Regions from separate parts of the Dorea sp. AM13-35 genome, predicted to be linked through region 1. Evidence: riboswitches for the same ligand, from Rfam matches in the RefSeq annotation. Region 1 holds a riboswitch; the other holds the start of a gene.
The links. A riboswitch is a leader RNA that binds a small molecule or an ion and turns the genes downstream of it on or off. The one in region 1 is predicted to bind glycine.

Region 1 (4,483 bases):
GTCAATGGAACATGCAGAGAAAGAACAGAAGATGGAACGACTAAATACAGTACTCAGACATCCGTTATATCAGCAGTATTACGAAGAACTGAGAGAAGAAGAAAGAGACAGGCTCTTCTGCTGTCATCAGATGGAACATTTGTTAGATGTAGCAAGAATTGCATATATTCGGAACTTAGAAAACAATCTTGGATATTCGAAGGAATTGCTGTATACGACAGCGATTTTACATGATATCGGAAAAGTATTGCAATACAAAGAAAAAATTCCGCACGAGATTGCCGGAGCGCAGATTGCAGAGAAAATTCTGGATTCACTGCCAGAGGCAGTCGCCTATACGGAAGAAGAAAAAAAAGAAATTTTGACAGCCATCCGTGGGCATCGCAGGGAACGAAAAGATATGACAAAATTGGAAAGACTTTTATACGAAAGTGATAAATGTTCCAGAAATTGCTTTGCCTGCCCAGCGAAAAAAGAATGTAACTGGAGTGAAGAAAAGAAAAACAGGGAGATACAGATATGATCATCGGGAAAAAAGAGTTTGATATTAAAAATGAAACGTATGTAATGGGAATTTTAAATGTAACGCCGGATTCATTTTCGGATGGAGGAAAATATAACGGTATGGATAGAGCACTTGCACATGCAAAACAGATGATAGACGAAGGTGCTGCGATCATTGATGTAGGGGGCGAATCGACAAGACCGGGGCATGTACAGATTACGGAGGATGAAGAGATTGCAAGAGTAACACCGGTTATCGAAAGACTGAAACAGGAGTTTGCTGTTCCTGTTTCCATCGACACTTACAAGAGCAGAGTTGCCGAAGTGGCACTTCAGGCGGGTGCTGATCTGGTGAATGACATCTGGGGATTAAAATACGACCCGAAGATGGCAGGAGTGATTGCAAAGTATGATGTGGCATGCTGCCTGATGCATAACCGGGAAAAAGCAGAATATACAGATTTTCTGACGGATTTCATGACAGATATGGAGGAGTGTGTGACACTTGCAAAAAAAGCAGGTATTTCAGAGGATAAGATTATTCTTGATCCGGGTGTAGGATTTGGAAAAACTTATGAGATGAATCTGGAAATCATTGATAAAATGGAATGCCTGAATAAGCTCGGCTATCCGGTACTTCTCGGTACGTCGCGCAAATCTGTGATCGGACTTACTCTTGATCTTCCGGTAGAAGAAAGAGAAGAAGGAACGCTTGTTACAACTGTATATGGTGTACAGAAGGGTTGTGCGTTTGTGCGTGTGCATGATGTACAGAAAAATCTTCGCGCAATCCGCATGACGCAGGCAATTATGCGTGAGCATGAAGTGTAAAATATGGGAAACAGGTAGCTGATTAGGACAATAATACTCATGAAGTTTTGCAAACAGGAAAGCAGACTGGCAGAAAGAGTGACAGGTGTGAGGAATAATAATTATGAAATATATAAATAAAAAAACAAGTCAGGATTATGACCAGATAAAAATTACAGATCTGGAAGTATTTGCCAATCACGGTGTATTTCCGGAGGAAAACAAACTGGGACAGAAATTTCTTGTGTCAGCAGTGCTTTATACAGATACAAGAAAAGCCGGGAAGACAGATGATCTGACGGCATCTATCCATTACGGTGAAGTCAGTGCATTTATCACAAAATATATGAAAGAACATACCTACCATCTGCTAGAACGGGTGGCAGAAACCCTTGCGGAAGAGATGCTTAAGAGCATATCGGGACTTTGCAAGATCGATCTGGAGATCAAGAAGCCATGGGCACCGGTAGGACTTCCGTTGAAAACAGTCAGTGTGAAAATTTCGCGCAAATGGCATACAACATATATCGCACTTGGCTCTAATATTGGTGACAGTGAAACTTATCTGAATGAAGCAGTCGAAAAAATAGGACAGATTCCTACTTGTACAGTTGAAAAAGTTTCTTCTTATCTTGTAACAGAGCCTTACGGAGTGACAGATCAGCCGGATTTTTTAAATGCATGTCTGAAACTGCGGACGCTATTATATCCGGAAGAATTGTTAAAAGAATTAAACCGGATCGAGAAAGAAGCGGGCAGGGAGCGGATTATACACTGGGGACCGAGAACACTGGATCTGGATATTCTGCTGTATGATGACATCGTACTGGAAGAAGATGATCTCTGTATTCCACATGTTGAAATGCACAAAAGAAGCTTTGTACTGGAACCATTGGCCGAAATTGCACCGTACAAACGCCATCCGGTATATGGAAAAACAGTGCGGGAAATGTTAGAGAAAATTCAGGCACAGTTATAGTATAATAAACAAGGGGCAATGAGGTAGATAAACTGCAGACAGAAATATCAAGACAGAAAAAGGAGGCAGAAGAATGGAACTTTGGGATATTTATGACAAAGATAAAAATCCAACCGGTCGCACGATGAAGAGAAATGACTGGTGCTTGAAGGATGATGAATATCATCTGACAGTACTTGGAGTAGTTGCAAGATCAGATCACACGTATCTTATCACAAAACGTGTAATGACAAAAGCGTGGGCACCGGGATGGTGGGAAGTATCCGGAGGCGCAGCACAGGCAGGAGAAACTTCAGAAGAAGCTGTTATACGCGAAGTGAAGGAAGAGACAGGGCTGGATGTAAGGAATGCGGAAGGTGGATATTGTTTCACATATCACAGAGAAAACCCGGGAGAAGGAGATAATTACTTTGTAGATGTTTATCGCTTTGTTCTGGATATTGACGAGAGTGATATACATTTACAGGAAGAAGAAACAGCGGGATACCGTTTCGCGACAAAGAAAGAAATTGAAAATCTTGCCGGAGAAGGCATTTTCCTGCATTATGACAGTATCAAAGAAGTTTTCAGATAGATTATCTATAAAATTGATAACTCTATAGATATAATAAATACACAAAAAAATGATAAAAAAATAACTTATTTTGTAATTATTGACGAAAACAAAAGCATTGTGTATACTAAGGGCAGTTGATAAGTCGGCAGATGAATTCGTGAGATACCGTATGGATAAAGAACAGGGGCTAGGCTTTATCCGAAACGGAGCCGAAGGGGTAGGCAGAAACTCTCAGGTAAAAGGAATGGATTCGGACGACACTCTGGAGAACAATATTTTTAATTGTACCGAAGAAGTAAACTGGTAGTTATATGGGGGAAAAACGATCAGCAATCTTTCAGGTAAAAGGACAGAGGCAGACAAAAGATCTTTAGTAAATGAAGCAAAGGTTTTTTGCCTGTTTTTTATTGGGGGAAACAGGCGTATCGAAGGAGGACAATAAGATGAACAGAATTGAAGATGTAACAAATTATATCAAAGAGTATGATGACGAAGTTGGAAAAGCACTGGAGCTGGAACTTGGAAGACAGAGAAGAAATCTCGAACTGATTGCTTCAGAGAATATCGTAAGCCCTGCGGTTATGCTCACAATGGGAACCGTTCCAACAAACAAATATGCAGAAGGATATCCGGGAAAACGTTACTATGGTGGATGCGAAGACGTAGATATTCTGGAGAACATTGCAATCGAACGTGCGAAGAAGTTATTTGGCGCAGAGCACGCAAATGTACAGCCACATTGCGGAGCAAATGCTAATACAGCAGTTTATCAGGCACTCATCAAACCGGGTGATACAGTTATGGGACTGAACCTGGCACATGGCGGACATCTGACACATGGTTCACCGGTAAACTTATCAGGACTCTTATATAATTTTGTACCTTACAATGTAAATGATGAAGGATTTTTGGATTATGACGAGATTCGTAAGATTGCACATGAATGCAAACCCAAATTAATCGTAGCAGGAGCATCTGCTTATCCAAGAGAGATCAAATTTGATGTTTTCGCTGATATCGCAAAAGAAGTTGGCGCATATCTGATGGTTGATATGGCTCACATTGCAGGACTGGTAGCAGCAGGACTTCACCAGAGCCCGGTTCCGTATGCAGATGTTGTAACAACAACAACACATAAGACACTGCGTGGACCAAGAGGTGGACTGATCCTTTGCAAAGAAGAGCATGCAAAAGCAATTAACAAAGCCATTTTCCCAGGAACACAGGGAGGACCGCTTGAGCACATCATCGCTGCAAAAGCTGTATGCTTCGGAGAGGCTCTGAAACCAGAATTCAAAGAGTATCAGCAGCAGGTTGTTAAGAATGCAAAAGCACTTGCAGATGCTATGGTAGCAGAAGGATTTAACCTTGTAAGTGGTGGAACAGATAACCATCTGATCTTAGTTGATCTTCAGAATATGAACATTACAGGAAAAGAATTACAGAATCGTCTGGATGAAGTATATATTACTGTTAATAAAAATGCAGTACCGAATGATCCTGCAAGCCCGTTTGTAACAAGCGGAGTTCGTATCGGAACACCTGCAGTTACAACTCGTGGACTGAAAGAAGAAGATATGAAGACAATTGCAAAACTGATCAAGATGACAGTTACAGATTTCGATACAAAAGCA
Region 2 (4,483 bases), on a different contig from region 1:
TGTATCCATCTGTTTATCTTGAGGACGATGAAGCGTGGAAGATCTGGAATGAAGAGATTGGGATTGCACCGGAGAGAATCTTCAAGTTTGGCAAGGAAGATAACTTCTGGGAGCATGGTTCAGGTCCTTGTGGTCCATGTTCAGAAGTATATTACGACCGCGGTGAGAAATATGGTTGCGGACGTCCGGATTGTACAGTAGGATGTGAATGTGATCGGTACATGGAAATCTGGAATAACGTATTTACACAGTTTGACAATGACGGACACAACAACTACACAGAACTTGAACAGAAGAATATTGATACCGGTATGGGACTGGAGCGTCTTGCATGTATTGTGCAGAATGTAGATTCTATGTTTGATATCGATACAATGAAAGCACTGCGCGACCATGTATGCCGCATTACAGGTGTATCTTATGGAACAAGCGATGAGACAGATGTTTCTCTCCGTGTTATCACGGATCATATCCGTTCTGTCACGTTTATGATCTCTGACGGAATTATGCCGTCCAACAGTGGAAGAGGTTATGTGCTGCGGCGTCTGTTGCGTCGTGCCTGCCGTCATGGACGACTGCTTGGCATTGAGAGAGCATTCCTCGTAGAACTGGCACAGACTGTTATCGATGGTTCCAAGGATGGATATCCGGAACTGGAAGAGAAAAAAGACTTTATTTTCAATGTCATTGCAAAAGAAGAAGCGCAGTTTAACAAGACGATCGATCAGGGACTGTCTATTCTTGCTGACATGGAAGCAGATATGAAAGCAGAAGGTACAACCGTACTTTCCGGAGAGAATGCATTCAAGCTTTATGATACTTATGGATTCCCGGTGGATCTGACAAGTGAGATCCTGGAGGAAAAGGGACTGACATATGATAAAGAAGGCTTTGAAAAAGCACAGAAAGAACAGCGCGCGAAGTCCGAAGGAACTTTTGGAACACACAGTTACAGTGGTACAGACGCAAGCGTTTATGATGCGCTTGATCCGGAACTGACAACAGAATTTGTCGGATATGACAATATGGAAGCAGAGTCAGAAGTTACAGCACTTACAAGTGAAGAAGAGATTGTAGATGCACTCTCTGACGGAGAAAAGGGAACGGTCATTGTAGCGAAGACTCCGTTCTACGCAACAAGCGGTGGACAGGAAGCTGATAAAGGCGTGATCCGCAGTGCAGACGGTGAATTTGTAGTAGAAGATGTTGTAAAACTTCTCGGTGGCAAATTCGGACATGTCGGTCATGTGACAAAAGGCATGATCAAAATCGGTGATAAAGTGACAATGGAAGTTGATCGTGAGAACCGTGCACTTGCTGCAAATAACCACAGTGCAACACATCTGTTACAGAAAGCACTCCGCATGGTGCTTGGAACACATGTAGAACAGGCTGGATCTCTGAACAATGCGAACAGACTTCGTTTTGACTTTACGCATTTTTCTGCTATGACAGAAGAACAGCTCAAAGAAGTAGAGGCAATCGTCAACAGAGAAATTCGTAATCATCTTCCGGTTGTTGTGCGCAACATGCCGATCGAGGAAGCAAAAAAGACAGGAGCAGCGGCTCTGTTTGGTGAAAAATACGGAGATATTGTACGTGTTGTCAGCATGGGAGATTTCTCTATTGAGTTCTGTGGTGGTACACATGTGGCAAATACCGGTGATATCATGGCATTTAAGATCCTTTCCGAGTCCGGTGTCGCAGCCGGTGTGCGCCGTATTGAAGCACTGACTTCCAAAGGACTGATGGATTATTACGAGGAACAGGAGCAGAAGCTTCACGAAGCTGCGAAGATGTTGAAGACAACTCCGGATAATATGGAAGAGAAGATCAGTCATCTGCAGGCTGAGAATAAGGCATTGAAGAGCGAAGTGGAGAGCCTGAAGGGCAAGCTTGCCAAAGATGCTATAGGTGATGTGATGAATCAGGTGACAGAAGTTGTCGGTGTGAAACTGCTCGCCGCAAAGGTAGATGGCGTGGATATGAACGGACTCCGTGATCTTGGTGACCAGTTAAAAGACAAGCTTGGCGAAGGTGTTGTCGTGCTTGTATCGGCTACAGATGGTAAAGTCAGCCTGATGGCTATGGCTACCAAAGGAGCAATTGATAAAGGCGCACATGCAGGTAATCTGATCAAGGCTTGTGCATCATGCGTTGGCGGTGGTGGTGGTGGCCGCCCGAATATGGCCCAAGCTGGGGGCAAGAAGCCGGAAGGCATGAATGATGCACTCACAAAAGCGAAAGAAGTACTGGCTGAACAGCTTGCATAAGTGCACTTTAGAAGTATGAAAATACGCAGATAATAGTACAATAAAATACAATGGAAATAAAGAAAGATACATTTTCTACAAAAAAGTGAAAATGTATCTTTCTTTTTTATAGATAATAACTATAATGACTGTTGCAATTGCCTATAAATAACAGAAAAGTTAAAAAATAAACAATTATTGACAGATAATTCAAGGGCTGTTACAATAAGCCTGTCAAAATAAAAGAAAAGTGATCGGGTGATGAACCTAAGAGAGATTATTAGCAATAAGTAATAGCGCCGAAGGGGCAAGAAGTAATTCGAAACTCTCAGGCAGAAGAATTGGGTTCGGACGAAGCTCTGAAAGAAAGCAGACAGGGAGGCAGGAAGTCCTGAAATAGGACATGTCTCTTATTTTTTTGCTCCGACAAACTTTTAACGGAACAAGACCCGCTGACAGAGCAGTTCATGATGAGAAAAAAGGAGGATTTTTATCATGGAATTAAAAACGCCACTCTATGATGCACATGTGAAGGCAGGAGGTAAGATCGTACCATTTGGAGGTTACCTTCTTCCGGTACAGTATGAAGCAGGTGTAATCAAAGAACATATGGCTGTTCGTACTCAGGCAGGACTATTTGATGTATCTCATATGGGAGAAGTTTTATGCGAAGGAAAGGATGCACTTGCAAATATCCAGATGATACTGACAAATAACTTTGACAATATGGTGGATGGACAGGCAAGATACAGTCCGATGTGTAATGAACATGGCGGAACAGTAGACGATCTGATTGTTTACAAACATTCCGATGATCATTACTTTATTGTTGTCAATGCAGCAAACAAAGATAAAGATTATCAGTGGATGTTAAATCATCAGTTTGGAGAAGTCAAATTTACAGACGTATCTGCTCAGTATGCACAGCTTGCACTGCAGGGACCAAAAGCAATGGATATCTTAAGAAAGCTGACAGCAGAAGAGAACATTCCTCAGAAATACTACCATGCAGTATTCGACACAGAAGTAGCCGGAATCCCATGTATCATTTCCAAGACAGGATACACAGGTGAGGATGGAGTAGAATTATATCTGCCAAGCGAGTATGCAGAGAAGATGTGGGATACACTTCTTGAAAATGGAAAAGAAGAAGGACTTATCCCGTGTGGTCTTGGAGCAAGAGATACACTTCGTATGGAAGCAGCAATGCCACTTTACGGTCACGAGATGGATGATGATGTTTCACCGCTGGAGACAGGACTTGGATTCGCAGTGAAGATGAAAAAAGATGACTTCATCGGTAAGAAAGCTCTGGAAGAACATGCAGAACTAACGAGAAAGAGAGTAGGTCTGGAAGTTATTGGAAGAGGAATCATCCGTGAACATCAGGATGTATATGCAGACGGCAAAGTGATCGGACATACAACATCCGGTACAAAAGGTCCTTTCATTGACAAGGCTGTCGGAATGGCATTACTGGAAACTGCCTATACAGATGTAGGAACAAAATTACAGGTAGATGTCAGAGGACGTATGATTGATGTAGAAGTTGTAGCACTTCCGTTCTATAAGAGAGCAAAATAAATATAAGGATGCCAGGGAAAAGGTCTGAAACCGAGGGTATCAAAAACAGGGGCATATTATATCATAAAAGAAAAGGAGATTAAAACAATGGAATTAAGAGCAGAATTAAAGTATTCAAAATCACACGAGTGGATAAAAGAGGATGGAGACGTAAGAGTGATCGGATTAACAGATTATGCACAGTCTGAATTAGGAGATCTTGTATTTATAAACCTTCCGGAAGTTGGAGATGAAGTAACAGTCGGAGAAGCATTCGCAGATGTTGAGTCTGTAAAAGCAGTATCTGATGTATTCTCACCGGTTTCAGGTGTTGTAACAGAGATCAATGAAGAGCTGTTAGATGCTCCGGAATCTATCAACGAAACACCTTATGATGCATGGTTTGTAAAAGTTGGTGAAGTAAAAGAGACAGAAGAACTGTTAGATGCTGACGCATACAAAGCATTTGTAGAAAGCGAAGAGGCTTAATACATAAGAATGTGAAGAAAGGCGGTGGATAAAGAACATGGGTAGTTATGTTCCAAACACATTAGATGAGCGAAAAGCGATGCTGAATGAAATCGGATATGAGAGCATCGATGATTTATTCCGCCACATCCCGGAGCAGGTTAAGATCAAGGGCGGCTTAGATATTCCGGAAGGAATGC

Region 2: another riboswitch for glycine. It lies ahead of gcvT (glycine cleavage system aminomethyltransferase GcvT); the one in region 1 lies ahead of glyA (serine hydroxymethyltransferase).

What each region holds. Positions count from the first base shown of each region.
Region 1 is NZ_QUCZ01000006.1:108,194-112,676, forward strand. It holds gene DW152_RS08295 (HD domain-containing protein) at 32-523, shown strand; gene folP (dihydropteroate synthase) at 520-1,335, shown strand; gene folK (2-amino-4-hydroxy-6-hydroxymethyldihydropteridine diphosphokinase) at 1,439-2,293, shown strand; gene DW152_RS08310 (NUDIX hydrolase) at 2,367-2,867, shown strand; glycine riboswitch at 3,102-3,212, shown strand; gene glyA (serine hydroxymethyltransferase) at 3,293-4,483, shown strand, end outside.
Region 2 is NZ_QUCZ01000008.1:60,087-64,569, reverse strand. It holds gene alaS (alanine--tRNA ligase) at 1-2,273, shown strand, start outside; glycine riboswitch at 2,511-2,606, shown strand; gene gcvT (glycine cleavage system aminomethyltransferase GcvT) at 2,748-3,836, shown strand; gene gcvH (glycine cleavage system protein GcvH) at 3,924-4,304, shown strand; gene gcvPA (aminomethyl-transferring glycine dehydrogenase subunit GcvPA) at 4,342-4,483, shown strand, end outside.